Regions from separate parts of the Leptolyngbya sp. 7M genome, predicted to be linked through region 1. Evidence: predicted binding sites of a transcription regulator. Region 1 holds the regulator's gene; each other region holds the start of a gene.
What was found. Region 1 encodes HrcA, which represses chaperone genes, less so after heat shock. Its sites were predicted from a motif close to ANTTAGCACTCNNNANTNNNGAGTGCTAANT; they were not measured.
Positions count from the first base shown of each region.

Region 2: JVX88_RS27440 (septal ring lytic transglycosylase RlpA family protein) is a predicted target of HrcA. The motif match lies at 7,567-7,597, and genes of this name have one in related genera.
Region 3: groES (co-chaperone GroES) is a predicted target of HrcA. The motif match lies at 3,960-3,990, and genes of this name have one in related genera.

Region 1 covers NZ_CP070897.1:1,947,074-1,956,939, reverse strand. The annotation lists gene JVX88_RS09270 (hypothetical protein) at 1-692, shown strand, start outside; gene JVX88_RS09265 (flippase activity-associated protein Agl23) at 734-2,737, shown strand; gene JVX88_RS09260 (ATP-binding protein) at 2,770-4,122, opposite strand; gene dnaJ (molecular chaperone DnaJ) at 4,301-5,395, opposite strand; gene dnaK (molecular chaperone DnaK) at 5,589-7,394, opposite strand; gene JVX88_RS09240 (nucleotide exchange factor GrpE) at 7,443-8,288, opposite strand; gene hrcA (heat-inducible transcriptional repressor HrcA) at 8,329-9,453, opposite strand.
Region 2 covers NZ_CP070897.1:5,257,536-5,267,401, forward strand. The annotation lists gene JVX88_RS27405 (DASH family cryptochrome) at 1-639, shown strand, start outside; gene JVX88_RS42365 (calcium-binding protein) at 583-2,169, opposite strand; partial or broken gene JVX88_RS27415 (two-component system response regulator) at 2,242-2,370, shown strand; gene JVX88_RS27420 (chemotaxis protein CheW) at 2,409-2,966, shown strand; gene JVX88_RS27425 (hypothetical protein) at 3,444-3,887, shown strand; gene JVX88_RS27430 (glycogen/starch/alpha-glucan phosphorylase) at 4,153-5,595, shown strand; gene nuoB (NADH-quinone oxidoreductase subunit NuoB) at 5,526-6,314, opposite strand; gene JVX88_RS27440 (septal ring lytic transglycosylase RlpA family protein) at 7,688-8,044, shown strand; gene JVX88_RS27445 (GntR family transcriptional regulator) at 8,096-8,749, opposite strand; gene JVX88_RS27450 (hypothetical protein) at 8,749-9,732, shown strand; gene JVX88_RS27455 (DUF433 domain-containing protein) at 9,801-9,866, shown strand, end outside.
Region 3 covers NZ_CP070897.1:3,836,455-3,846,320, forward strand. The annotation lists gene treY (malto-oligosyltrehalose synthase) at 1-1,791, opposite strand, end outside; gene groEL (chaperonin GroEL) at 2,151-3,497, opposite strand; gene groES (co-chaperone GroES) at 3,576-3,893, opposite strand; gene JVX88_RS19420 (MOSC domain-containing protein) at 4,129-5,013, shown strand; gene JVX88_RS19425 (WecB/TagA/CpsF family glycosyltransferase) at 5,257-6,066, opposite strand; gene JVX88_RS19430 (ATP-binding protein) at 6,991-7,440, shown strand; gene JVX88_RS19435 (aminoglycoside phosphotransferase family protein) at 7,626-8,927, shown strand; gene JVX88_RS19440 (CDP-glycerol glycerophosphotransferase family protein) at 8,985-9,866, shown strand, end outside.

The DNA.
Region 1 (9,866 bases):
AAAAAAGATCGGTGCAAGAAACTGCTGTCGGGATCGTTCCCAGAGCAAATCCGCTGTTACTTTTTTATGTTCCTTTCCTCTTGCTTTTTGTTGTCGCAAATCTATTCAAGCTTGCACCGTGGGAATGGGACAACATTAAGGTATTGATCTATTGGTGGATCGGGTCTATTCCATTTGTTGCTTATGCGTTAGCAAGTCTATGGCGAAACGAGAATGCGTCACGATATCTAGCTCCAATTATATTTATGGTGCTGATCTTTTCCGGAGCGTTGGACGTATATCGTACGGTGTCAAAGCAGATAAATATTACCGTGTTTGATCGTGAAGCAGTAGAGATCTCCGAAGCGATCAAAACGCGAAGTGCATCGAGTGCAATGGTGCTGTCTGCTCCAACTTACAATACGGCAGTCGTGCTTTCGGGCCGCAGGTCGGTAATGAGGTATCCGGGACATCTTTCGTCGCACGGCATTGACTACACGTCGCGTGAGAACGACATTAGGACGATATATTCGGGCGGGCCGGAGGCAGATAGCTTACTTGGGAAATACGGTATCGATCTGGTCCTTTTCGGTCCTGAGGTTGCCAATTTTGCTAATGACCGCAACCGGCCATTTGCCTTGAATGAGGAGTACTTCAAGAAATATCCGCAGCTAGCGGCAACCGGACAGTATCGGATATACAAGATAAAGTAGGTGACGATAGCTTAACTACGCTTCGATGAAGTTTTGTGAAGATGAAAGGTAATAGTCAACCGGAGGATGCAAAGTCGTTCACGAATTCTGGGACCGACCTACGATGGATAGCAGTCTGCTCGGCCGTGGCGGTTGTTGGCTTTCTGCTGCGGTTTGTAAATCTTGGGGTAAAGCCGCTCCATCACGATGAGGGAGTTAATGGCTGGTTTCTAACGAACCTAGTCCGGCAGGGCACATACGCATACGATCCTGAAAACTATCACGGCCCGACCCTTTACTACATATCGCTCGCATTTGTAGAAGTTTTTGGATTGGAGACGGTTTCCATTCGCTGGAGTGTTGCCATCTGGGGGGGGCTGATGGTACTGCTCGCGCTCTGGCTTAGGCGATACATTGGCAGTATCGGAAGTCTTTTCGCGGCGCTGTTCCTGGCGATATCGCCGGGAATGGTCTATATCTCGCGGTATTTTATTCACGAGATATTCTTCGTCTTCCTTGCCTTGGCGGTAGTTATCTCAATACTTCAGTTCATTGAACGTGAGAAAGCCGGACCGTTTGCCGTGTTCTGGACGGGACTTATCCTGCTTGTATGTTTTTTTCCGGGCACCTACGGGATCGCCGGCGCAATTGCCGATGAAGGGGTACTATTTACGGTAGTTCAGGTCTTTGTTTTCGCTGTTGAGACAGTTCTGGTGCTCCTCATTCTTCGCTCGCTGCTTTCGTGGCGAGACGGACGCCCGATATACGCATTGCTGGCTGCGGCGAGCGCTTCGCTTATATATGCAACCAAGGAGACGGGGTTCATCACGCTCGGCACGATGATGCTTGCGATCGCGTGCGTGATCCTATGGGAAAAGATCGTAAAAGCTTACTCACTAAAGGCGAATACTTCTAGATCATTGATCGCGATCTTTGCTCTTCCCGTGCTCGTTGGGTTGTATAAATATGATCTGGTGTTCGATGGGATCGAATGGTTCTATACAAATTACGTGAAGGATCCGTCTGGAGAGGTCTGGCTGCATTATTTGATAGCAGTGCTGACGATGTCTGTAATAGCTGCATTTGTTTATTTTCTCGGCTCACAGCAAGTCAGTGACAGGATCGACGAAAACTCGGAACCAAGTTGGCCGAAATTCCGAGCAGCATTGGGTACAGGTATCGATCGTTATTTGGTTGTGGTCGCATCGCTCACACTGTTCGTCTATCTGTGGGTTCTTTTTTTCTCGTCGTTTTTTTCATTTCCTGAGGGAGTATCACGGTCATTTGAGGCCTACGCGATCTGGGCAAAGACAGGCAACCGTGATCACACGCAGGGCGGGCCGTTCGGTTATCTTCGCTGGTTAATGGAGATAGAGGCACCGCTTCTAGTATTGTCGTCGCTCGGGCTACTGATCGCGTTAATAAGAGAACGTCACAGAACTGCTTTATTCATCGGATTTTGGTGGTTTGGTCTTTTCCTCGCTTATTCCATCATTCCTTACAAAACGCCGTGGCTCATGCTTTCATTCACACTCCCGATGTGCCTCTCGGCGGGCTATGCGATAAACGAACTTGCCAGCTCGAAGGACATAGCCAATCGCATAGTAGCGGGTGTTCTTGCGGCTCTAGCGTGCGTGATCTTATCGTGGCAGGCATACGACCTAAATTTTGTTAACTATGATAACGAAAAGCTGCCATATGTTTACGCACATACGGACAGGCAATTCCTATTTATGGTCGCGGAGATCGAACGATTCGCCGAACTTAGCGGGAAAGGAGAGCAGGCAAGCATCAAGGTAGTTTCGCCGGATTATTGGCCGCTCGTTTGGTATATGCGCAATTATCCGAACACCGGGTTTGGCGGAACAATGACCGATCCTGACGGTGCCGATATGATGATCGCCAAGGCAAATGCACAGGAAGTCGAGGCCCAGCGGCGTTTCGGACGCGACTACCTGCATTACGGAACATATAAACTGCGTCCCGGTGTGGAACTAATGCTCTGGGTGCGAAAAGATATTGCAGCGAAACCAGCGAAGGGAATAGCTACCGAGGAAATTCCGTGATCGATGGTGTAAGAACGGGCACGCGATGCCCATCAGATCCTAATATTACCGATCTTCTCCGGTTTCTTTTCTGATGTCGGTTTCAGGTAGGGAGCATTATTCTGAGAACGTTTAGCGGATTCGCCTTCAGAATGCCACTTTAACCATTCGGCGGGAGCATCAAAGGTCTCTCCGCCATGTTTAGTTATTCGTGGTCTGATGCGGCAAAGGACCGGTGTGTTCGTTCCAACTCCCGCAATTATCGCTTGGCCCTTTGTGAGAGCCGGTAGCTCTGCCAGCATTGAGCGCCCGGCACCTTCGACCGATTGAGCGATCGTTTGCTGATCGATCGGATTCACGATGCGCATAATTATCTGCGTCATACACTGTGAAAGAACGTCCTGATCCAGCTTGCCCGGCCGCTGCGTTATAAGGCCAATGCCCACGCCGAATTTTCTCCCTTCACTGAGTATTTGTCGGAGGACCTTCGTTGAAACAACACTTGCGCCTGCAGGTGCGAACCTATGAGCTTCCTCAAGCAATGTAAAGACGGGATAATCCAGAAAATTTTCGCCCGAGGCAGCTTCACCGCGGGTGGTAAGCACTCTTGCCTTATTCACGCGCCTTAGAAGCGTTCCTACTATCACTTGCTGTTCCTGCTGTTCAATATCTGAAAGATCGAGGATCGTTACGCGGCCCGGACGGTAAAGTTCTGTGAGTTCAAGATGCTCGTGCGGGTGAAAGATAGAATCATTCCTATCGAAGCGTGAATCAAGCCGCCAAAGCAATCCTTGGATCGAAGAAACATTCCCACCGTCGCCCGCGTCACGGTCGTCTTTGCCGTATTGCTGTTTCGCGACCTCATCGCGGAGGTCTTGATAGCTGTAGAGATATTCGCGTCTCCCCTCTGCCGTAAGCCGTTCCCGAAGACTTCGATAGGCCTGCCGTAGAAAATGCAGCATTTTGTCCGATGTTCCTTCGGGCAGCAGGTAGCGGACATCAGCATCTGTCAGGCTTGAAAATCTGACTCGGATGCGGTCAGGCGTATAGATCTTCACCTCCGGCAAATAGCCGTCTTCGCCGCTGAACGTTTTATCACCTTGAATAGATGCCAGAGTGTGATATTCGCCGTGGGGATCTACAATTAGCACCGCGGCACGATTGTAGGAATTCAGAAGCTCTTCGATCAAAACTCCGGCGGTATAGGATTTCCCTGAACCCGTTGAGGCAAGGATAGCGAGATGAGTTGATACGACATCACGTACGGAAAGCACGACGGGTACTTCACCCGGTTCACGTGTAAGCAGCGAGCCGATATGAGCCGATCCGGTTTCCGAAACACGCTTCGCACTCAACATCCTCGACAGGGTTTCACTGGAGGCCAGGAAAACCCGATCGCCCGGCATCGGCGGGATACGCGGATATGGGCATTGTTATGAAAGCAGCACTTTCAAAACTGGCCGGAAAAAATGCGGACGGGAAGGCCGTGAGCGATATGGTCAAAGCAAAGCTTGCATAAAAATGGGTGCTTGGCACACCCATAATTTCGCAGATAAGTTGATGGTCGATGAAATGGTCGCGAAGCTAGCCGAAGATGTTTCGCACCTTCTCCATGAACGATGCGTCGTTGAAGTCGGTATCTTCGATCTCAGCTAGTTGCTCCAAGAGCTTCCTTTGTTCTTTCGTCAGCGACTTCGGAGTTATCAACGTTACTGCCACGAATAGATCGCCTCGGCCTCTTCCACCTAATGCAGGCATTCCCTGTGACTTGATGCGGAAGACCGTCCCGGTCTGCGTGCCGGCGGGGATCTTCAGATCCTCCTCACCATCCAGTGTTTTCACCTTTATCTCGGCACCCAGGGCCGCTTGGGCGAACGTGATCGGAACGGCGGAATAAAGATTTGCACCCTGACGTTCGAATATCTCGTGTTCTTTAACATGAACAACGACAAAAAGATCACCTGACGGCCCGCCGTTCATGCCGGCTTCCCCTTCACCGGAAACACGGAGACGCGAACCGGTCTCAACGCCGGCGGGCACCTTTATCTCAAGGGTCTTTTCTTTTTCGACTCTGCCCTGTCCGCGACAGTCTTTGCAGGGAGTACGGATGATGCTGCCAGTGCCGCGACAATTCGGGCAGGTGCGCATAACACTGAAGAATCCCTGTTGAAACTGTGTTTGTCCTCGGCCACGGCACGTGATGCACGCTTCAGGGGAGGTTCCCGGCTCTGCACCGGAGCCCTCACAGGTCTCACACTTTTCCAATCGCGGGATACTGAGTTTTTCGTCCTTGCCGTTCGCTGCTTCTTCAAGCGTGATTTCCAGATCATAGCGGAGATCAGAGCCGCGTTTGACCGTGCTACGGGTGCGTCCGCGTGAACCGAACATATCGCCAAACCCGAAAAGATCGAAAATATCCTCGATATTTGAGAATCCGGCATCAAAGCCACCTCCGCCCATGCCGGCATGGCCGAATCGATCGTACTGGGAGCGCTTCTGCGGATCGGAGAGAACCGCGTACGCCTCCGCGCATTCTTTGAATTTCTCTTCGGCAGCTGCATCACCCGGATTTTTGTCCGGATGATATTGAACTGCCATCTGGCGATACGCACGTTTTATTTCCGTTTCGCTTGCCGTTCTCTTGATCCCTAAGACTTCGTAATAATCCCTTTTTGCCATATCGTTAATGATCTAGTGCCGCTCCGGGAACACCGATCCAAAATCACCAATGGCGCCAGCCCAAAGAATTGAACTGACGCCAAAGCGTATTCTAGCGAAACTGGGCCGAGCCATTCAAGTTAGGTTCGGGAACACTTCGATATAGAAGGTTGTAAAGAGATTAGATCCGATAGAGTCTTTGCTCCCGCAAGACCTAGACCGCTGTCAGCATCGCTGAAGTTATCTTGCTGGCAGCTTCTTCGACTTTCGTTAATGCTGACTGCACCTCGTTCATATCAGAGCTCGAAAGAACGCTGTCAGCATTGTTGAGAACCCCATTTATTTCCTGCTGTTCTTCTGTCGAGAACGATTTTCCAAATTCGAGCATCGCCTTTCGAGCGTTTTTGATCATATTCTCAAGACGGTTTTTCTGAACTATCAATTCACGCTCTTCACGATCACGTTCAACGGAACTCTCCGCTTCGAGTATCAAGCGTTCTATCTCATCCGGAGCGAGGCCTGAAGAGGGACTAATGGTCATTGCCTGCTCAAGCCCCGTCATTTTATCTTGTGCAGAAACGTTAACGATCCCGTTTGCGTCTATTTCGAAGGTTACGTCGATCTGCGGCACGCCACGTGGAGCCGGCGGTATTCCGACAAGTTCGAACTTCGCAAGGCTGCGATTTTCGCGGGCGATCTCTCGTTCGCCCTGCATAATGTGGATCTCTACCGACTGCTGATTATCGACGACGGTCGTAAAGGTCATCGTGTTTGTAAGCGGTATGGTCGCATTTCTATTTATCAATTTTACAAACAGTCCGCCGCGCGTTTCGAGGCCGAGGCTCAACGGCAGTACGTCCAAGAGCACAATGTCTTTGACGTCGCCGGTCAGAACCCCTCCCTGGATCGCTGCTCCCATTGCGACGACTTCGTCGGGATTGATCTCAGCGGACGGGTCTTTGCCGAAAAGTTCGGCTACGGTCTTCGTGATTATCGGTGAACGCGTCTGTCCGCCAACGAGAATTACCTTGTCGATGTCCGAGGCCTTCAGTTTTGCGTCCCAGAGCGCCTTTTGGCACGGCTCTATCGAGGCTTCGACAAGATCGCCGACGAGTTCCTCAAACTTCTCACGGGACAGCGTGGCATTGACATGCTTCGGGCCGGTCTGGTCGGCTGCGATGAACGGCAAACTGATATTTGTTTCGTTTATGCTTGAAAGCTCACATTTGGCCCTTTCGGCAGCTTCTTTAAGTCGCTGTAGGGCCAATCTGTCATCCTTCAGATCTATGCCGGTGTCAGTCTTAAACGTCTCAACCAACCAGTCTATTATTCGCTGGTCAAAATCCTCACCACCCAGAAATGTATTGCCCGACGTCGAAAGCACTTCGAAAACTCCATCGTTTATCTCTAGGATGGATATATCGAATGTGCCGCCGCCAAGGTCATAGACGGCCACCTTCTCTGACTTGCTCTTTCCGAATCCGTATGCCAGGGCGGCCGCGGTCGGCTCATTGATTATCCGTTCTACCTCAAGCCCGGCGATCTTTCCAGCGTCGCGGGTCGCCTGCCGCTGCATATCATCGAAATAGGCCGGAACCGTAATTATCGCCTCATCGATCTTCTCCCCGAGAAATTCTTCTGCAGCAAGTTTAAGCCGTTGGAGCACGATCGCAGAGATCTCTGGCGGGCTATAAACTCGGTCGAGAACACGGATATGGGCATCACCGTTCGGAGCTTCAACTATCTCGAACGGAACGGTCGACCGCATTTTCTCAACCTCGGGTGAATCGAACTTGCGTCCGATCAGTCGCTTTACTGCATAGAGAGTGTTGACCGGATTTGTAACGGCTTGGCGTTTCGCGATCTGCCCAACCAGACGCTCGTCTTTGTCCGTGAATCCGACAACCGATGGTGTCGTCCGTCCGCCCTCTTTATTAGAGATGATCTGGACGGTGCCGTTCTCTAGTACAGAAACGCAACAGTTCGTTGTTCCAAGGTCTATTCCAATAACTTTACTCATATATCAAAGGTGGGCCTAATGGCCTATGGCACTGTTAAATAGGGAGGTTCAATCATTCGAGACCGGAGGTTCGGGCTTAATATATTCGGATTGTTCAGAAGAGACATTCGCTGAAGCTAGAGGATCTTTTCCGCGTTTTACAACCTTTACCATCGAATGGCGGACAACGCGATCCCCGATTCTGAAACCGCGCAAAAGCTCTTCTGAGATGGTATTGTCCGGAAGATCTTCACGAGGATCTGTTGCAACCGCTTCGTGCAGATGAGGGTCAAAAAACTCCCCCACGGTCGGGATAGTCTCTATTCCCATCTTTCCGAGGATGTCGTAGATCTGCTCGTTCACCAGCACCACTCCGTCAAAAAAATGCTGAAATTCAACACTTTTTGCTTCGTTGATACCCTTTGCCGAGTCGATCGCGCGATTGAAATTATCCAACGCTGGGAGCAGGTAGGTAGCCAGGTTGGCGAGTTGGTTCTGGAAGGTCTCACGGCGCTCGCGTTCGGAGCGAGCTTTGAAATTCTCAAAATCTTTTGCCCGCCGCTGGGAATTCTTAAAGATCTCCGCCCTCTCAATTTCCATGTTAGAGATGGTCCCACGCAGCTTCTCGATCTCTGACTCAAGCTGGGTTACGCGCTCATTCGAACTTTCTTTCGAGGAAGTATTTGTTCCAATCTCGGCTGGTACATTTAGGTCTTGGACAAGAAAATCAGGCAGGTTCGCGTCGTCGAATGATTCAGCTATCTCGATGATCGATGTTTCAGCGGTTATATGCAGGTCTTTTTCGCGGGCCTCAAGTTGGCGAATGAAATCATCGACCGACGAGGCATCGTCACTGCCGCTGTATGATTCATCGATCAATGATTCTATCTCTTTTTTATCCGGGTCTGGGTTCATCGTGAATGGACAGCCGTTGGACGGCGTTGAGGAGGGATGGTCAATTTGCGGAAATATCGCGTGAAAGCATTCTTTCCAGCACACGCGCGACGTATGAGATGACAGAGATCATTCGCGCGTATTCTATGCGGGTCGGACCAAGAACGCTCAATGTTCCAACGGCGGATCCGTTGCCGATTCGATAAGGGGCTGAGATAAGCGTGCAATTTTTGAATGAAGGTGTTCGGTTCTCACTGCCTATCATAACCTGTACCTCACCATTTGCCGCGTTCTCCTTATCAACGCATTCGTTCAAGATCTGCAAGAGCCTCGATCGTTCTCCAATAGTAGCAAGAAGTTCTCGAAGACGTTCAAGATCTGCAAAATCTCTTTTTGTAAGAATGTTGGTCGTTCCATCAACATAAACGTCGCCTTCGCTGTTTGTGGCGTTATCAATGCTCTCTGAACACAAGATAACGGCGTTCTGAAGCAGCTTATCGAACATCGATCGCTCCTCGTGCATCAGCCTAAGTATCTCCGAACGGATATGCGAAAGGCTGCGACCGACAAATTCACTATTCAGATAATTTGCGGCCTGCTCGAGTTCATCTTTCGTGAAGTTGACCTTCAACCGGATTATCCGGTTATGCACAATGTTCGGATGGGAGACAAGCACCACAAGGATCCTGTTTTCCGAAAGACCAACGAATTCGATGTGTTGAAGGCGGTCATTTGCAATGCTGGGGCTGACCACTATTCCTACATTATTTGAAAGAGCAGATAACAATTGCGAAGTGCGTTCCATCAGCCGATCCGGGCATTCGACAAACTCGCTCGGATTAAGTCCGAACTCGTCGCCGATAAGGCCAAGGTCGTCACTGGAAATGCTCAGAACGCCCAGCAGATTGTCAACATAATACCGATATCCAGCATCGGTAGGGATCCGACCGGCTGAAGTATGCGGCTGTTCCAAAAACCCCATTTCTTCTAGCTCGGCCATCACATTGCGAATGGTTGCCGCGCTCATTCCTGACGCATTTGCAAATCTATCCGCAATAGCCTTAGAGCCAACGGGCTCGCCCGTGACAAAATGTTCGTTGATGATCGCCGAAAGGATGGTTTGGCCTCGAACGTCTGGAAAATTTGGGGTATCCTCAACCTTTAGGCCATATTCGCGGTTCGGCATCTTGTCATCTTATGATCAGAACTGATGCCTCTACGAGGTGATCAGCCAACTAAATGAATAGCACTCTTTTGCCCTTGATGTCAACAAATAATCGTTTAACGGTGAATAACACAAGTGGTGATGAAGACCTAAAAAAGATAGCAGATCTATACTCAGAGGCCTTCTCTCATTACGACAATTCTCGAACCCCGCCGCCTGTTCGCGTGGAATATTACCCGTATGTGGGTATAAATCACACAATTAGGATAAGATCGGGTATCGCACTTGTTCGTATCGGCGAGATCTGTCGTGGAATGCCATTGTCCGCGCATAGATCACTGGCGTTCATTCTTGTTGCGAAGCTTTTCAGGCGGCGTGCCGCAAAGCGGCTTTCTGCGGCATACTCGGAGTATATTCAGCAAGAGGAGGTGCGG
Region 2 (9,866 bases), 3.3 Mb from region 1:
CCAGACTTAGTAAAAACGCTGAAAATTTCAGCCGTATACTATCACCAGGAAGTGACTGCCGAAGAACTAGCCGTTGAAGCTGCACTGAAGCAGGCTCTGGCTCAACTGCGTGTTCCACTCAAGCCATTCTGGGGGCACACACTTTATCATCCGGATGATTTGCCATTTGATCGGCACAATATTCCAGAAGTTTTCACTACCTTTCGCAAGCAGGTCGAAAAACAGTGCTCGATTAATCCGGCCTTTGCAGCACCGCGTGCCCTCTCCCCTTTACCGACAGCCATCGCCCCTGGGCCAATTCCCAGCTTGAGCGATTTAGGTTTAGAGCCGCCGTTGGCTGAGCCACGAGCCGTATTAGCCTTTCAAGGTGGAGAAACCGCTGGTCAGGCTCGTTTAGATCAGTATTTTTGGCAGCAGGACTGCTTGCGTTATTACAAAGAGACACGCAACGGTTTATTAGGAGCAAACTATTCATCCAAGTTTTCACCCTGGTTAGCCCTGGGCTGTTTATCCCCTCGTTATATTTATGAACAGGTGCTACGCTACGAAGAACAGCGAGTACGCAATGATTCGACCTATTGGTTAATCTTTGAGTTGCTGTGGCGAGTTACCGATACCAACTGTAGCCGTACCCGTTAGCGTCAGTGCCTCCAGGTGATTGCCAAGCGTCAAACTTACTCCGGACTCTACTGTGTCATATCCCTCGTTAAGCTGCTCGATCACAAAATCATTGGGACTGTCCACCACATACAGGTCATCACCGAGGCCGCCCTCTAGCTGATCGTCACCAGAGCCACCGTCGAGGCGATCGTTGCCCACATTGCCGCTCAGCACATCGTTACCAGCTTTGCCAAAGATGACATCATTGCCGAGGCCACCGGACAAACTATCGTCTTGCAAATCGCTGCCCAGGAGAGTGGCCGTACCCGCAAACCCTGTGAGGCGAAACACCTCGAAGCCGTTGATCACGGTATTGCCTGTCAGGATGCTGCCGACTTGATTCACCGGGTTGTCAACATCGATGATGGCTGTGCCGCTACCGTCGAGCAGGGTGAAGGTATCGCGTCCTAAGCCGCCCTTAATCGAGTCGTTTTGCTGCAAGTTCGCCAAAATTGAAACCACCGAATCGTCGCTGGCGAAGGCATCGATCAAATCGGTAGCAGGAGTGGTGAACAGCGAACCATCGGGACCGAGGGTGCCATTGCTGAGCTTGATCGAACTGATCTGGACGCGGGTTTGGGCCGGTTCGCTGCTGCTGCTGCCGTTGCGGAGTCGGAACAGGATAGTGCGGGTGGTGGTGTCGATTGCAGGGTCGGTGTTTTCGTATTTCACCGTGCGCAGAACCTGCAAATAGTCTCCTAGTGAGCCGCGTCCGCTTAGAGTCAAAACGCTGCGGTTAGCATCATAGCTGGCGACAATCTTGGTTCCCGCCGTCACTGCCGAGAGTTTTTCGTTGATGCCATCGAGTGGGTTGGCAATCGACACCTCAGCCGAGGTCAAGACCGGATAGTTCTGATTGGTGAAGCGGGCATCCGTTGCCACAGTCGCCACGGGCGGACCGCCAATCACAAACGTACTGCCATAGTCCACCCCAACCGCTGTGCCATTTAAGTCAATTGTCGGAACGTTGCCTATGGGGGCAAATTGAATCTGAACTCGGCCTGGATTGCTGTTAGATATGCCGTCCATAGCCTGAAACTCCAGCGTGCGGGGTGTTCCAGTTGGAATGGGTCGGTTATTGGCAAACCGAATCGACCGCAGGGCCGAACGATAAGAGACGACTGGTGCTGAACCGGACAGGCGCAACACACCCGCAGCGGGATCGAAACTGCCTGTGATGCCGTTCTGGTCTTTGAACAGCAGGTTGTCTTCTCCAGCAATGTAGTCCCGGATGCGCACGATTGCGCCGGATAAAACCGGACTGTCTACATCGTTCAGGTTCAGTTTTGGATCGATCAAAATCGAACCTCTAGTGAAGGTAAGTTCCTGCACGGATGGTTGTAAGACGGGGGCATCATTGACGGGAAGGATTTGGATTGAACGGGCGGCCAAATTGCTCGTGGTGCTATTGTCTTTGACGCTAAACTGAGCCGTGCGCAGTCCCAAATTGGGATTATTGCTGCTGTTGCTGTAGGTAACGGAACGCAATACTGACTGATAGGCTGTCACCGAGGCTGTACCGTTGAGAGTCAGTACGCCGGTAGCCGCATTGAAACTACTCGTAATGCCCGCTTGATTCGTATGTGTTCAACCAAAGGGGGTGATATGGATAAATACTGGGGCATGAAGCAGGGGGCTGATGCCTATCTAGCCAAGCCTATTGACCAAGAAGAATTTGTGCGCACAGTCAAGCAATTGATCAAACATTGATGGAAATTGATGGAAATTGATGGAAATTAATTAAGCCCATGTCTGAGTTTTCGCCCCTTTCCAGCCCACATCGATCTGACTCACGAGGATCTACGGTTGATTCACCAACCGGCCATAGTACTGAACAGTTCTTACAGTTGCGGCTAGCCGCAACTACCAGGGTTCTTCTGCCAATTCAGCAGCTAATAGAAGTGCTGACCGTCTCTGAAGGGCAAATCATTCCCATTCCTCACATGCCTGCTTGGGTCATGGGCGTTTACAACTGGAGAGGGGATATTTTGTGGATGATTGATCTGGGGCATCTGTGCGGGCTGGCTCCTTGGTATCAGCAATCGGTTAGCCGGTCAATGCACTCGGCAGTTGTTTTGAACATCACTGAGCATTCAACCGCTGCTCCTGCTAGAAGCAACATCCTTGGTCTTGTGGTTAGCCAAGTAGAAGAGATTGAATGGTGCCAACTGGACGCGATTCAAGCTTTATCACAAACGCCAATTTTACCTGAGTTAGAGCAATTGGCAGCAGGATACTGGCAGCGAGAAAATGACAGCCTTGTCATCCTAGACGGTAAAGCCATTTTGAACCAGATGCCTCAATAAACAAAGCGATTAGAGCGATTTACTCACAGTAAACGTAATCGATACTCAGTAGCTCGCAAATCATGTTGAGATCCCCCCTAGCCCCCTTACGAAAGGAGGGAACCATAGGCGAAGCCTGTGCCTAGCACATACCAACCATGATTTGAAGTCCCCCTTCATCTACGCCGAAGGCGCATCCCCGCTGGGGTTTAGGGGAATTTAAGGGGACTGTGCTATGCACACGCTGCGCGAACAAACCCACGTCTAGGGATTCAAACGAATTCATTTTCGATCTACTGATACTGACAAACCAACCCATAATCTAAATCAGTGAACCATGCACCTACACCAACTTTCTCGAAAATAAATACAGATTAAATTCCACAAATCAGCACAATCCATAGACTCCACAATTACGAATTGCCGGATATAAATTACGAATTGTGCGTCAATCAGTGAATGCTCAAATCCACTTCTGTCGAAGATAAGGTTTACGTCATGTCTCAGCTTCCTTCCGAACCAACTTCCGCCAACACTAATAATCATTCCTCGCCCAAAAATCTGGAACCGCTCCAATCAACACCCGCCGTTGTTGCCGAAAATGAAGCCATGCGATGGGTAGATGCGACCGAATCTGAACGAGTTACGTCCCAAAAATCGATGACAGCAGATGAGCAGGTGTCAGATTTACAGGCCAATTCGCAGGCAGCACCGCTAGCCACAGAAGTGCCCAATGAATGGCTGTCCGGATCTTTGCCGAATGTAGTCGTCCCCCAGTCGCGAAAACTGCGGGTGCGGCTGAGAAACTCAATTGGCTCCAAGCTATTCTTCTACGTGCTGGGTGGAGCTTTAGTGGGACTGGGCGGCATGTCTTACTTTTTCTATCAAACGTTGGAAAACCAAGCTGAGACTAAAATTCAGGACAAGCTAGCTTTTTTATAAACATATGGATGTAATCAGTTTTCAGAGTTTATATACTGGATGATGTATTTCATATCACCTCTAAGGTTGGCTGCTGTCTGAGAGAATAAACTGACTTGGAACCACTTGGCCGGTGAGCGCGCAGCATATTAAGGCGCAGCATATTAAGGCGCAGCATATTAAGGCGCAGCATATTAAGACAATGTTGAAAAATCTTTCAAAAGTTTTAACACTTCACGTTTGATCCTTAGCAAGTTGGGGCGATAAGTCAGCAACTTTACGCAGTATGGATTCTGCTAATGCTTTATGGTTACTGCCAGTGGTGCTGTTGGGCGCAGGGCTTGCGGTTTTGACGAGAGGAATTTGGTCATCAAGGTCTGGAGCAGTTTTGAATCTGGAAGGGGATAGCTCTGAGTCCAATTTCCCCGATTTGGTGGGGCGAGAATTACAAAGGGCTGAAACAGAAACGGCTGTAGTCAATCAACCAGAAACGATTGCATCAACTGTAAAGGACGAAATGAACTCAACAAATGAAAATGTGATCGAAAATACAGATCTGTCCGAGATGGCAGCACAGCAGGCTGATCAGGTAATTGAAGTAAGCGAAATAGAGGAACCTTTAGATTTAGCTGCTTATTCGCCCGATCAGAACCTAACGGAAGAAGCTGAAATTGTTGAAGAGGATGCTGATCAAGACGCTGAGCAATTTGAAGAAGCGCAGGTGACAGATGCACAAGTGACAGATGCACAAGTGACAGATGCGCAGGTGACAGCTGCAGGAGCTACTGCGGAGAGCGCTGAATCAACAGCAGACTTGGCAACACCGAAGGCATTTAGTAGCTTAAATCCAGCTGATCCGTCTCTGGAAGTTCGTACAGCCAGTCAGGTAGATAGTACACCCAATCCTATCTCAGCAATAGATGCAGCGATGGCAAAGATTATTCCAATTGCAACTCGCGAGTCCTTCAACATCCGAATATTTCAACAGGCGTTCGTGGATATGTTGTATCACATCCGACATCGAACCCTACAAACCGCTACCGTCGCAGATGCCTATGTAGCCTTGGCAGCGATGGTGCGAGCATGTCTGCTGCGATTCAGTTCCACTGAGCCATCGGCCCAAATCCAGCCCGTGCGGGTTGAGATTTCTCCTGAGTATGCCGTGGGGTTGCAGCTAGAAAATCATCTGGCCAATCTGGGTTTATTCGATCTAGTCCGGCCAGCCCTACAGGAATTGGGGCTGAATTTAGACCAGCTCTGTGATCAGGAAAACTGGTCAGGGCAGGAGATGGACGGTTTAGGTTGTCTAGTTGGCAGTAATTTGGAAGCCTACACAACCGCTGGCCTTGCTGCAATTGGATATGGGATTTATTACGATGATAAATTTGGTGGGCTTGATGCACCTGACGCACCTGACGCACCTGACGATGCATCGTCTGCCCTGGATGAACATGATTTAACCCGAACCATCTGGGAGCTGGAACAGGCTGCTAGCGTTGAGGTAAAGTTCGGTGGTCATACCGAATTCTATACCGACGAGCAGGGACACTATCGCAAACGCTGGGTAGCCGCAGAAGTGGTACAGGCAGTTCCCTTTGATCTGCTGATTTCGGGATACGAGACAGAGACGATTAATCGGTTTGCCGAGGTACTTAGTTGCTATTCCACCGTGCCTTCCTTCTCAAGCCGAGCTTCAGTTTGGGAATCGACTAGAGAAATTTCCTTTTGAGGTTCGGTTGCCAGCGCCGGAGGGATAGGCATGCCAATGGCCTCAGCGACAGCCGCAGGTGGATTGTATCGGTTTGCCGAGCGCAGATAGGCTCCTGTATGAACGGCAGGAACTGGCTTCAGATTGTGACTAATTGTGTAGTAGCGATGGGTTTGCCCCTTAAAGCCTCGTTCCTGAAGCGACTCATTGGCGATCTTTTTGCGCAGTTTAGTAATGCCATCGATAATAGCTTCCGGGCGCGGTGGACAGCCAGGAATATACACATCGATAGGCAAAATTTTGTCTGCACCCCGAATTGCCGTGGGTGAATCCATGCTGAACATACCGCCTGTAATCATACAAGCACCCATCGCGATCACATATTTTGGATCGGGCATTTGCTCGTACAGACGCAGGGTTGGCTGAGCCATTTTCATGTTCAATGTACCAGCCAGTATGATCAAATCTGCTTGGCGCGGACTGGCGCGGGGAAGCAAACCAAATCGATCAAAATCGAAACGAGAGCCAATTAAAGCCGCAAACTCGATAAAGCAGCAGGCCGTACCATAAAGCAACGGCCACAGACTAGACATCTTCGCCCAGTTGTAGAGGTCATCAACTGTGGTTAAAATCACATTCTCTGAAAGCTGCTTCGTAACCTGAGGTGGGCCAATTGGGTTGATAATAGGGCTTGCCGGTTCCAGCGGTTGCCCTGCGGCAGAAGAAAGATGGCTAGTCATAGAAACAAAGCCTATTGCAGTTCCTTCTTTACCCTAAGGATTGTCACTCTAGCATCCGTCTGTCACTGGCAAGATTCGATATTAAGAGTCTAAGTGCAGCAGAACACATCGATTTTGTGTTTAATAAAACCTTAGTAAACTAAAAGCTAAACTAAATCAGTGAATCACGAAGTTCAATCACGAAGTTCAATCACGAAGCCAAATCACGAAGCCAGTAGATCAATATGACCTCAATATGACTTCAATATGACCGTAAATTAGTAGGTACACACAACACTAAAGTGCCAAGCTATTGCTCGAAGAGTTTACTAGCTATACCTTATACAGCGTTTTTCACTCATCTGAGGTACAGGGGGTGTGCGGGTTTCACCCCCACGCAGGAGCAGTGCCCCTGCACCCCGTTTTTCGTACTTCACTAGCCTGAAAAAGGCTGTACTATTGATTGACATTATTGTTGTGTTCCAGTTCTGATTTAATGTTGATCTACCCGATTGACTGACAGAACTCTAGTCACTCAGGCCGCTCTACAGCCCTTCCTTTCCCCATCGCGGCTGCTTTTGATTTCTTAGCTTAGTAAAATTTGAACATTGATTGGATCTCACCTCCGACTGAGGTGGAGCATATGTTTTACAAGTTACAAGATACAGAATCATCTTCACCGGATTTCATCACTGAAATAGCTTAAAAACACTAACCTTGGTTTCACTCTTCCTATCCATCTTTGAGAAGGATTATGAATATACTACCTCTGAAAAAAACTGCTCCAGTAAAAAACAATTTGCCTCACGCTTTAGTCGATCCCCTGCCTAGCGACCCTAGCCTAACAGGTAAATAGGTGAGGTAAATAGGTGAGGTAAATAGGTGAGGTAAATAGGTGAGGTAAACAATGGCCTGTTCAGTAGCCTTCTGTGCTTTACGGATAGCTTGTATGGCTTTAGTGAAGTTAGAGCAAGTCGTAAGAATAATTTCTTGAACTTTTAGTAAAGTTGAAAAAAAGTACTCTGGGTTTGAAATGAAGTTTGCTACTTTACACGAAGTAACACTATGAACTTTCTCTGAGGCATAGTACAAGTTTGTACTCGGATGTAAATTTCCTATCCATTTAATGTTCGGTTTGAAATTGAACTGAACGCAGGTGCATCCATCTTTGCGATCGCCTTTTGTATAGGTTTGAGAGGCAAGTTGAAAGATATATGATAAGCTTTCAACCATCAAGATCCAACCATCAGAATTCCGAACACCAGAATATGTGCTTTTACACGCTCTAGTCCCTAGTTCGAGCTGTTTCTGGAGCCGTGTGGTTCCTGTTTTTGACGCGATATGTTGACGGAATTAGGTACCCAGCATTAACAGAGACAAAGCAGGTATTAATTATGCGAATTCTAAGTATTTTGCGTTTGTTCATAACTACCTTATTTGGCTGTCTTGGCATAGCTGATGCTGCTCAAGCAGGAACAGAATGCGGAGTCGCTGCCTATTATGATCAGGGTGAACTGACTGCCAATGGCGAAGATTTCGACCCCAATCAACTGACTGCGGCTCACCCCTGGTTGCCGTTTAACTCCTGGGTTACGGTTGTAGATCAGCACACAGGGATTTCGGTAAAAGTACGGATTAACGACCGTGGTCCTTGGGACGGTGAACGGATTTTAGATATGACTCCAGCCACTATCAATGTGATCGATCCTGATCGGACATCCGATCTGCGCCATGTTTGTATCCACTGGTGAGGTTGTTGAGGCTGTACTGTCTTTCCCTTCAACCAACTCCTACACAACCTCCTACACAACAGCAGTTTCTGTAGTATCTAGAGGCTGATGCAGTTGCTGTAACTCATCCACAACTCTAGCCTTGCTAGCGAGTAAGTGGCTCTGGATGGCTTCTACTGCTGCTGCCGAGTGTCGTTGGGCGATAGCTTGATAGATCTGCCGGTGTTCAATGCGAATTTCTAGCACTTGGGGATTATGGCGAGTGGTCTGCACCCGCAGCAGCATCATTTTGTCAAATACCTGATCGAGCAGCGTCACCAGCCAGCGGTTTCCCGAACTTTCGGCAATTAAGCGATGAAATCCATAGTCAAGGTCGAGTAGATCCATCACCTTCAGGGCTGGGGTTTGCTCTTGGACCAGTTGCTCAGCCTGCAAAACGTAGCCTTCGAGCTGCTGTAATTGCACCGAGTCGGCGTGTAGACACGCTTCGGCTACAGCCAGTTCTTCTAACGCCAATCGACAATCATAAAGCTGGGCGGCATCGACGGCAGAAATGGTAGTGACTTGCAATCCTCCCAACCCGTCGGCAGTGACCAAGCCGTCTTTTTGCAACTGCCGAATTGCTTCCCGGATCGGAGTGCGGCTGACCTGCAAGCGCTGGGCCAACTGAGTTTCGACTAAACGTTCCCCTGGGGGCAGCTCACCGGATAGAATGCTAGCCCGCAATGCCTGATACGTTTGCTCATGCTACAACACTAACAACAGGCGAATATGCTGGTCAAGCAGGTAGCCCTATAACTGAGTGGCTGAAGAGCTATGACACCACAAAGTCAAACGATTGGTTTGCTCAGTGGGCAGAAAATCTCTCTGAGACTTGTAAGGTTCCTTATGACTCAATGAGCTACGCAGGTGCAGACGGAGTTGAACGTATTGCTGGAATGTTTCCTAAATCACATCGCTTTCAATCTTTGGGGCATGATCCAGTTCTCGGCTTTGTTTTTGGTGTTTTAGATATTATGCGAGGAACGATTACTGGATTCTCCTACGATAATCTGACTCATACCCATACATGGATGCAAGGAGCCGTTTGGTCTAATCTTGAACCTGTTGGACTCATTGAAGCAATCCTTCGCCAACTTGGACACCTGATTTCTGATGTGGCTACACCAATGGGTTTACCAGCACCCTTCATGACGTTAATTCAGGGGATTAATATTGGTAGCTTTGGAGAGAAGGGGCGCACAGTTGGAGAGATTGCTCGATGGATGTATTTAAATGGATATGATTTCAGGCATTTTCTAGTTTCTGGAATTACACCTGCGGTTATCGAAATTGCTCTTCGTGCGTATATTATGTTGAGACATTATTCTGAATATGGGGAAACGAAATTTGATCTAGCCTCTCATCCAAAGTACCGAACAATGCTACTGATGGCTCATGGTATTGCGACCTTGGGGAATGCTGGGAAAATTGCATTGATGCAGGGCAATCCTTTAGCGATTAACTATGCAGAGTGGATGGCTTTTATTCGGTATCTTATTCCAAGCATCAAATATTGGGTGTTTGACCAACACCAGTTACGAATGGAACATTTGGAGCACATTAACGCAACTGGATGGGATCAGCTATTGCAGAGTAGCGATCAATTACTTACAACTGTTACAAAACTTGACTCTTCAAAGATCATTCTGGGAACTACACAGGATTAGTAGGTATAATTAGAGCAGTGCCTTCAGCTTGAAGCCTGCTCTAATAGTCGCTATATGGAGATTGAATTGTGAGTCTTGTTTTGGAGTGCGAATCCCCACCACTTAGGGAAGATGAAACAGGAGCAATTCGGATT
Region 3 (9,866 bases), 1.9 Mb from region 1:
GGTGGCGTTCATAGCATGGGGCCACTGGGTGCAGCGGTTTTGGTTGAACGTATGGAAATCCTCTGCCGAAACGCCAAATTCACCTGGATTAGAACCCACCTCGTTGAGTGATAGCAGACGGTTGTAGACGTACATCACTGTATCTTCTACGCCTTTAGCCATTAGGGGGCCGGTAAACTGCTGCAAGCGCATAATGAAATGCAGCCACTGATCCTTATCCTCTTCAGTGAGGCGATCATCAAACTCCAGTGACAGAAACTTCTCGATGAAACATAGCTCATTGATGAAGTTGGGAATGTTTTCTTTGGCTTCTTCGATCACCTGTCGGATTAGTTCCTGATCAGCTTTGCGGGCACCTTCCTGGCTGATGTAAGTGCGGTACACTGGAAATAGCGTCAGGATTTCTACCAGCGCTCGCTTCAAGCCATACATGGTAAAGTCGCTAGCGTAGCGGTAACGGTCAGAAATTTGTTTTAGTAAGTGGGCTAGGTTGTCAATATCACCTGCCATATGTTTGCCAATAATCAGCCGTTTGTTCTCATCGATTAGAGCTTCGCAGGGGGTAGAGTTGCCGATGAACTGATAGTAAACAGCGCTGAAGTCAAGCTGATTGGCTTGCTGACAGAATAGGCCATTCACTTTGCTCATAAAGTCATAGCCAGTCGTGCCTTGAATCGACCAGTTAAGGGGCAGCTCTTCGTGCGGCTCAAGAATTTTTTCTACGATCAGGTAAACATCCGGTGAATGTTCCCGAATACGGCTAATGTATTGTACTGGATTATACAAGCCGTCAATGTGATCAACCCGCAGGCCCGTAAATTTACCTTGGCTCACCTGTTCTAGGATGAAGCGATGGGTCGCATCAAATACTTTTTCATCTTCTACTCGCAGTGAGATCAGTTCATTGACGGTAAAAAAGCGGCGATAGTTGAGTTCTTCGTTTCCCACTTTCCAGTAGGAGAGGCGAAAAAACTGTTCGGAGAGCAGACTATCCAACAGGTTAAAGCTCTCTGAGTTGCCTGGTTCACCGTTGAATACCTGAATGTTTTCTTCAATAAACTGTTTAACTTCAGGGCTGTCATTCCACAGTTCCCACAGCATTCGCTTGATAAATAAAATTTGATCATAGCGCTCTCTGCCTTCTTCTCCAGAAGGGATATACTTCAGCATATATAAAGCGCCGAGCAGCTTAACAAAATTGGGATGATTTCTGCCTAACTTCTCCCGCAAACGCGCTAGGTCATACATCAAAACATGGCTGTAGGACTCGATGCGGAGCGGAAAGCACAGATTGTAATAGTTGATCGATAGTCCACTCTGAGTATATTTGAGCTGCAACTCCCCGCTTTCTAAGCAATCTCCGTAGAACTTACCCAGGAATGGGGCTAGTACTCGTCCTTTGATGCCACCGTAGTAATGATTCCAATCGATGTCAAAAAAATCACGATAATGGGAATCTGGGCCGTTTTCCAGAACATCCACTAGCATGTAATTCTGACTATCGAATGCCATGTGGTTAGGGACAATATCCTGGAGCCAGCCAATGCGATGGTGCTTCAAATCTATTGACAGTGCCTCAAATCCTGCTGCTCCTCCCAACTCTGGATTAATTTCACTCGGATTGACCGAATCATAGCCGTGGGTACTGCCTGTTCTGGCCGTGAAAATGGGGGACGCATACAGGTCTGAAATTCCCAGTTCGGCTAGATAGGGCACGATGGCTTGAGCAGCTTGAAAATTGAATCCAGCGTGAAATTGGATTCGGTAGGTAGCTAGGGGAATTTGCATCATGGGTTTTGGGCTGCAACAGCTAGGGTTCAACAATTGGGGGATAAGTGACTTAACTTTTCAGGGATTAATTTCTTTGGGTTTACAAAGCTTACACTGAGCGGTAGCGCAAGCTATTTGATCGCCACTAGTGTGCGATGCTATTGACCGCTGTTGATATTGATCAATTGATATTGATCAATATTGATGTCCACTATTGATAAAAGTGAAATCTCTCAGCGACAACAGATTAGGAGTTAGCGTATAAGGAAGCATAGCGGGAAATCAACCCGTTGTCGTGGGGGAGGCTTCAGTGGCAAAGGTGAGTTTAATTACCATCTCCAAAGCAGCCTCTCCAAAGCAGCCTCCCAGCTTACCAGGTGCTATACACTACCATAGATGGCAACGCTTTCTGAACCGAGGATGAGCTGCTGTTCGGCAATCGTTTGATCGCGTTCAGTGGAAATCAGATCAGGCAAATCAGCCCCTATACCACCCCATTGTGGATCAGCAGAACTCAGCAGTTTTTTCCAGGTTCCAGGCGGTAGGGCCATCTTAATCGAACTAGGTTGGGTATTAAAGTTCAGCAGGCATAAAACCTGACTGTCGTGATGCCAGCGCCGCAGCTTCAGCACTTTCTCATCGGCCAGCACGGATACTTCTAAGCTTTGCCGATCGGCATGATTCAGGGCTGGTACTTCCCGCCGCAGCCGCTCGGCAGAGCCGGCACCTTCTACAATGGTTGTATTCTCTTTGTCGATCGTGATCTTCTTCGCACGGCCAAGATCTTCGAGCGTAACGCCTTCAAGCTTGATACCGAGATCTTCGGAGATTACCTTACCGCCGGTAAGGATAGCGATATCCTCAAGCATTGCCTTGCGGCGATCGCCAAAGCCCGGAGCTTTTACCGCGGCAACATTCAGCGTACCGCGAAGTTTATTGACAACGAGCGTCGCAAGGGCTTCACCCTCAACGTCTTCAGCGATGATGAGCAATGGTTTGCCCATCTTTGCAACTTGTTCAAGGATCGGCAGAAGATCTCGCATGTTAGAGATCTTCTTCTCATGAATAAGGATCACCGGCTCGTCAAGAACCGCTTCCATACGATCGGGATCGGTAACGAAATACGGCGAAAGATAGCCGCGGTCGAACTGCATACCCTCGACAACTTCAAGGGCTGTATCCATCGTCTTCGACTCTTCAACGGTGATAACGCCGTCCTTCCCGACCTTATCCATCGCTTCGGCAATGATGGTTCCGATCGTCTTATCGCCATTTGCTGAGACGGTGCCGACCTGCGCGATAGCGTCTCCGGAAACCGGCTTCGAAAGATTTGCGATCTCCCCGACAACCTTCTCAACGGCTTTTTCAATGCCTCGTTTGAGGGCCATCGGATTTGCACCCGCAGCGACCGTGCGGACGCCTTCTTTGAAGATCGCTTGTGCGAGCACAGTAGCGGTCGTCGTACCGTCACCAGCTACATCAGAGGTCTTCGAAGCAACCTCACGCACCATCTGTGCTCCCATGTTCTCAAGCGTGTCCTTGAGTTCGATCTCTTTTGCAACGGTTACGCCGTCTTTGGTGATGGTCGGTGAACCGAATTTCTTGTCGATAACAACATTGCGGCCTTTTGGTCCGAGGGTAACTTTTACCGCATCCGCAAGTTGATTTACCCCGCGCAGAATAGCCGCGCGTGAATCTTCTCCGTGAACTACTTGTTTTGCCATAATAATCTGTCTCCCAAAAGTAAGAGTGACGCCTTTAGGCGTTTTGTTTTGTCAAGAGTGGAACGGCTGAGGCCGTCGCTCCTACGCGGCTGCTCCCGCACGGCTGATAATGCCGAGGATCTCGTCCTCGCGCATAATGAGATATTCTTCACCATCGAGCTTGATCTCAGAACCGCTATATTTACCAAAAAGAACGCGGTCACCTGCTTTGACATCAAGCGTTTGACGCGTGCCGTCATCTTTATACTTGCCTTCGCCTACAGCGATAACCTCGCCTTCTTGTGGTTTTTCCTTTGCGGTGTCCGGGATGAAAAGTCCGCCAGCCGTCTGATTAGCGGTCTCTTCGATCCGGCGTATGATCACACGGTCGTGTAGTGGTTTTATGGTAGTTGCCATAATGGTTACTCCTTTGTAAATGGTCTTATTAGTAATAAGATATCGAATTGAGACGAAAGTCTTTAATAAGATTAGCACTCTCGCTCAATGAGTGCTAATTTACTAAACGCGGTTAAACTTGTCAATAGTGAACAGTGGGGTGTAGAAAACTTGATAATGATATTGTCATATTTTGCAAAACCCTCCGAAATTTCTGCCGTGGCTAATTTCGTCGACGAACGATGAATTCACGTATAGTGTGAAAGTTTCTGAGATAAATATTTATCCGATCAAATCTCTGGCTGGAATTCCTCTCGAAAGTGCGATAGTGGAAAGGCGTGGTCTGCGTTTTGACCGCAGATGGATGCTGACCGACAAGGAGGGGCTGTTTTTTACGCAGCGGGAGGTACCGGCAATGGCTACTATTGCTGTCGGTTTAACTGAAGGCGGTTTGGTCGTGTCAGCCAACGGATTTGAGGATATTCAAATACCGTTCGAGCCTGATCTTGGAGAACGGCTCCAGGTCCGGGTGTGGAGAAGCGAAGTTTTGGCAGAAGTATATCGCGGGGCGGTCAGTGAGTGGTTCTCGGATGTGCTTAGAAGAAATTGCAAGCTGGTGCGTATGCCTGAATACGCGGAACGGCATGTCAGTGAAAGGTTTGACCGGGGCGATGACATCGTGAGCTTTGCAGACGGCTATCCGCTTTTGCTTATCGGAGAAGGATCGTTGGCGGAGCTGAATGAGCGTTTACAGGGTCGTTATCATTCGGAAGAGTATGGAGAGAAGCTTCCGCTGCCTATGAACCGGTTTCGTCCAAATATTGTGGTTCAGGGAAGTGATCCGTTTGAAGAGGACGGCTGGGCACGGATAAAGGTCCGTGAGGCAATATTCCGTGTTGTAAAGCCATGTGCAAGGTGTGTTGTTACGACTGTTGATCAGAAACGCGGCGAATTTGATGGAAAAGAGCCATTGAAAACGCTTGCTGGGTTTCGGATGGCGAAAGATGTATTTCCCGATAAGTTTGAGGAGCTTGGCCAGACGGCGAATGCCGTGCTTTTCGGCGAAAATTTGATCCCGGACAACCCAGGAGCGTCCGTTCGTATCGGTGACGAGATCGAGATACTTGAGTCTCGCCGTTTATGACCTGAAAGGTCAACTTAGCCATGAAACTTGCTTATCAAACAGCGGCACTTCTGACAAGCCTGCTGTCAGCTCTGCCTTCTAGTTTCTAGAAAAGAACCATCGGTGCAGAGATATAGCAACTCAACATCGTATCAGTATTCAAGGTTCCCGTATTTTCCAGGTTAACTACCAAATTACCCTGAACGATAAACCATTCAGGGTAATAAGGATCCTTATGGAACTTCTATGTCTCTACAGCAGTTTCTAAATCAGCAAACTATCACATTTGACCGGGCTACTCGGCTTTTGCTCTTGTGGCTTGGCATCAGCAAAGGGTTCAACGTAGAGATCAAGAAGTTGCAGCAGGGCATACCAAAAAAAGGACGGTCCTTCAATCAAATAGCGCTTCCAAAGGCGACGCGGTTCTGAAAGCAGCCGATGTAGCCATTCCAGCCCCATCTCGCTGATCCATCGAGGCGCACGACTAACGTTGCCAGCCTCAAAATCAATGGTTGCGCCGATGGCCATAAAGATTTTGATGTTTTTGAATTGGTCACGATACTTGTAGATAAATTTTTCTTGCTTTGGAGAACCGACCCCAATCGCAAGTACGGTTGCTTCAGACTGGTTGACCAAGTCAATCAGCTTCTGACATTCAGCTTCATTATTCTCAAAACCATAGGATGGGGAATGGGCACCGACAATGATTTCTCGCCCAACTTTGGCATTGATGCGTCGTTGGGCTTCAGCCGCTACCCCTTCAGCCGCTCCCAGCAGGAAAATTTTGATATCTCTGTTGCTGCGGTGGTACCAGTAGAAGGCTGGAAACAAATCAGAGCCAGAAATTTTTTCGCAAATTGGTGAGCCAAGCAGTCGCGAAATGTAATAAAGAATTTTGCTATCGCAAGTGCGAAAATCTGCCGTGCTGTATGCTTCAAAGAACTCCCGATCTTTTTGCAGCCTGACCAAATGATCAACGTTAGGGGTAAACACAACTCCTTGATTCAGTTTCAGCAGCAGCTCTGCCATTGTCAGGTTGTCAATTGTCGTATTCAGTAGTTTGACGCTGCTCATCTAAAACACTCCTCTCAACCCGTTTCTATCAGTTTCGTTAACCGCTACTGAATTCAATCAGTGACCTTACAGAGGCTGCCTTCTGCTCGAATCAAGCCCATCAGGAGCAGTATGTCTGCATTTTTGTTACATAAAGCTCTACAACAATCACCGCAGAATTACTGAAACCGACGTTTGAAACTAAGCATTAAATACCAAACATTACCAAGTTACTAAAACTTAAGTTAGATGCCGCTGAACTGCTTGTGCTGTGTCCTCTAGAGTTACATTTCTGCTGCAAAAATGCCAGCTTCCAGCGGCAAGTTTACTGAAACCTCACAACTCAATGCTGTCAACAGCTAGCTGCCTGATGAATTCAATCCGTATCTTCTCGAGTTAGGGCGTCAATTCACGAAGAAGCAACCCTCGCTTCTTCACAGAAAATTCACACTTCTTTCTATTTCTAGCTAACTTTTAACTCTATGCTCGCCTCTAGCCTAGGAAGGCAGCAATTGGCCCAGGAAACTATTGGCCCAGGAAACTAGCAATAAACTGGAGAGATAAATTTGTAACACAAACGGAACAAACTGTACTGTAGCTGTTACCTGTTGCTGTAATGATAGGGATTCATCTTGATAGGTTTATCCACTTGATAGGTTTATCCACAAACTAGCCGCAGTGTCAATAGTAGGTTAGTAGTACAGATGTCGGTCCTACGGGGGCCGAATCATAGCCGAAGACGCCGTTGGCAATATGTTACTATGGGGGTATCCCAGTGGGTAGAGCCTCAAAACTCGCCTTACTTCAGGATTTGCACTGTTACAAATCGAAATGAGGCGTAATGGCAAATTCATTTAGGTTTACGGGGAATTTCCCTGATTGGCAGGGGCAGTCTAATCCTTGCACTGAGCAATTAATCCACTTGAAGGCTTTGAGGTTGTCTGAGTGATTGCTATTTCACTACGCCCAACTAGTCGTAAGTGGGGCACAGTTAGTTTCGCCTCTACCCTGCACTTATGTCCGGTTCTAGATCTGTTGGTTGCTGATGTGCCGCCCAAATGGCAGCCCGATGTGCGCTTAGGTTTACAAGAGGCGCTTGTGAATGCGGCCAAGCATGGTAATAATCTGGATCCTAGTAAAACCATTCTTGTCGAATTCTTTGTCCTAGAGGATCAGCACTGGTGGGTAATTTCGGATCAGGGAAATGGATTTGTTCCCAGTTGCTCCACCAACCTCGACGACAGCAAGACGGATATTAACGATATTGATGAATGCGGGCGAGGGTTATACATCCTTCACCAAATTTTTGACCAAGTCCATTGGAATGGTGCGGGAACCGAACTCCGCCTCTGTAAACAGGTTAGGAGCCGCACAAGGCAGCCCTTAGTTCGTTGAATTGTTGAATCACTGATCACGCTTACGTGAGCATCAATCTGCCTGAGTTGGCGCTTTAGCACTCCTCTGACTGTACCAGGCTTGTAGCGCTAATTGGTGCACTTCACGCCAAGGCAAGTTATGCTGCTGAGCGAGCTGATCACGCTGTCCAGCAAATTAATCACCCTACAGCCATTGAACCGATTTTGATCGATACCTGGAATCACTGGTTAGGAGAGATGCCCCAAAGCCTCAAAGTGAAGCCAATTTTGACATACTACCGTCCGTTTAATTGCGCCCGCGTGGTCGCAGAGGTAACGGTATTGACTAGCAACGCTGCGGAGCCGCTGATATTGCATATGTTTTTTCACAGCTTCGCGGATCCGGACAAGGTTCGTCACCAAGTTAACAAGGGTTACGAACTAGCAGTCCCTCCCAACGCTGTCTTGCCCGTTTTTGCAATCGATGCTTGGCAAACCGTGGTTTGGACATTGCCCCATGCCCCATGCCTACCCGAACTGACCGAACTCCTGCGGCCTGACTACTTCTGCCCGCTGCTGATTGCTCCGGATGATCTGCCAACCAATCTAAACGACTATCCGGCCCCGCAAATTTTCCGCTATGTGCCGTTCAAACGCGCCATCCTGACTTGGGACGCTCCCAATGGCAAGCATCGCTACTTCGTCAAACTCTGCCAGGAACTGGAGTTCACTCAAGTCGTTGCTAACTTTCAGCAGATCTATGCGCAATCAGCTCAGCTCAGCTTCAAAGTGCCAGAACCCATTGCGGCTGATCCTGTATCTCGGACCTTTTCGATGCGGGCACTTCCCGGACAGCAGTTTACGACGGTGATGTGCCAAGCTCGACCCCAACTAGAACCCTTCAAGCGAGTCGGACAAGTCTTAGCAGAACTCCACCAAGCTGATTTGCATCCCACTAGCGTTTGGACACCTGCAAAGGAATTCAGACTCTTCAACATCGCCATGGCGGACGTGAAGCTGGCACTGCCCCATTTAGCCCCATCGATCGATTGGATTAGCAATCAACTGACTGAGTTAGCAAATCACATTGATTTTTCCAGCTCCTATCCTATTCACGCCAATCTGTTCGGTGATCAGATTCTCTACAGTGGCGATCAAATTGGCATCGTTGATTGGGATACCTTATCCTTGGGTGATCCTCATTACGATATCGGACGATTGATTGCCCACTTTCTATACTTAGCCGGACACGAGCAGCTTGCAACTAAAACCGTTAAAACCTGCATTGAAGCGCTACTGGAAGGCTATGAATCAGCAATCACCTGGAAGCTTGATCGCACCTGTTTGGCTTGGCATGTGACGATGCAAATCCTGCTACGCGGTAAGATTTCCTCGCTGCGGAAATTACCTCCCCATTGGCAAGAGGATTTGGAGTTTGTCGTGGCTGAAGCAGAATGGCTGCTGGCAGGCTGTAGTCAATACATTGTGCTACCGCCGCTTTCCCAATGTTTTATCGCTGCATCGTAATTTTTTGACCTGACAATGCTCTTTCCTAACTGTCTCTAAGAAGGATACCTTGTTACTATGACCACCAAACGGATTGCTTTCTATCTTCGCTCTTGCGGTAACTTGCATTACTTCGCTGCGATTAAACCCTACCTAAACTACTTTGTCCAGGCAAATCATCACCAGGTTTTTCTCGTTGTTACTCAAATCAACGAAGATTGTTTGCAAAATCCAGAGTATGCAGGATTCACCCACCTATTTACCACCCATTGTGACCTAGATAGCTACGATCTCGTCGTCACACCTTCCTTCCTGCGGCCAGAGGAGCGCAGCGACCGGACTCCGGCGGTTCAGATCTTTCACGGCATGTCCGATAAACCGTTCCCCTACGAACGCGACTTCAGCAACTATCTTCTCTGTCTCTGTGTAGGGCAACGCCAAGTCGATCGCCTCTTGCAAACACCTTGTAATCAAACAATGCAATGGACACTGATTGGCTATCCCAAGTTTGATCACCCTCCGACGGCTGCGCCATTGTTTGAGAATAATCGCAAAACGATCATCTACTGTCCTACTTGGCGGAAGGAAAACATTAGCTCTATCGAGATCTTTCTCGACCACACCGATGTCATCGCCCAGCTCACCCAAGATTACAATCTGATTGTCAAACCCCATCCCAATCTCTTCAACCCCGATCGCCAGTTTTATGATCCCAGTATTGTTGATCGCTTGCAGCAGCTTCAGCAGTTGCCCAATCTGAAACTGATTCGCTCTGGCAACGTGATGCCCTGGTACGCCCAGTCGGATCTATTCATTGGCGATATTTCTGCGGCAGGCTACGAATGGCTCTATTACAACCGCCCGATGTTATTTCTGAATCCCCAGCCCGGTGTGCTGCAACCGAGCACGGATGTTGCGTCCATGACATACCTCTGGCAATGCGGCCCAGTCTGCCATGAT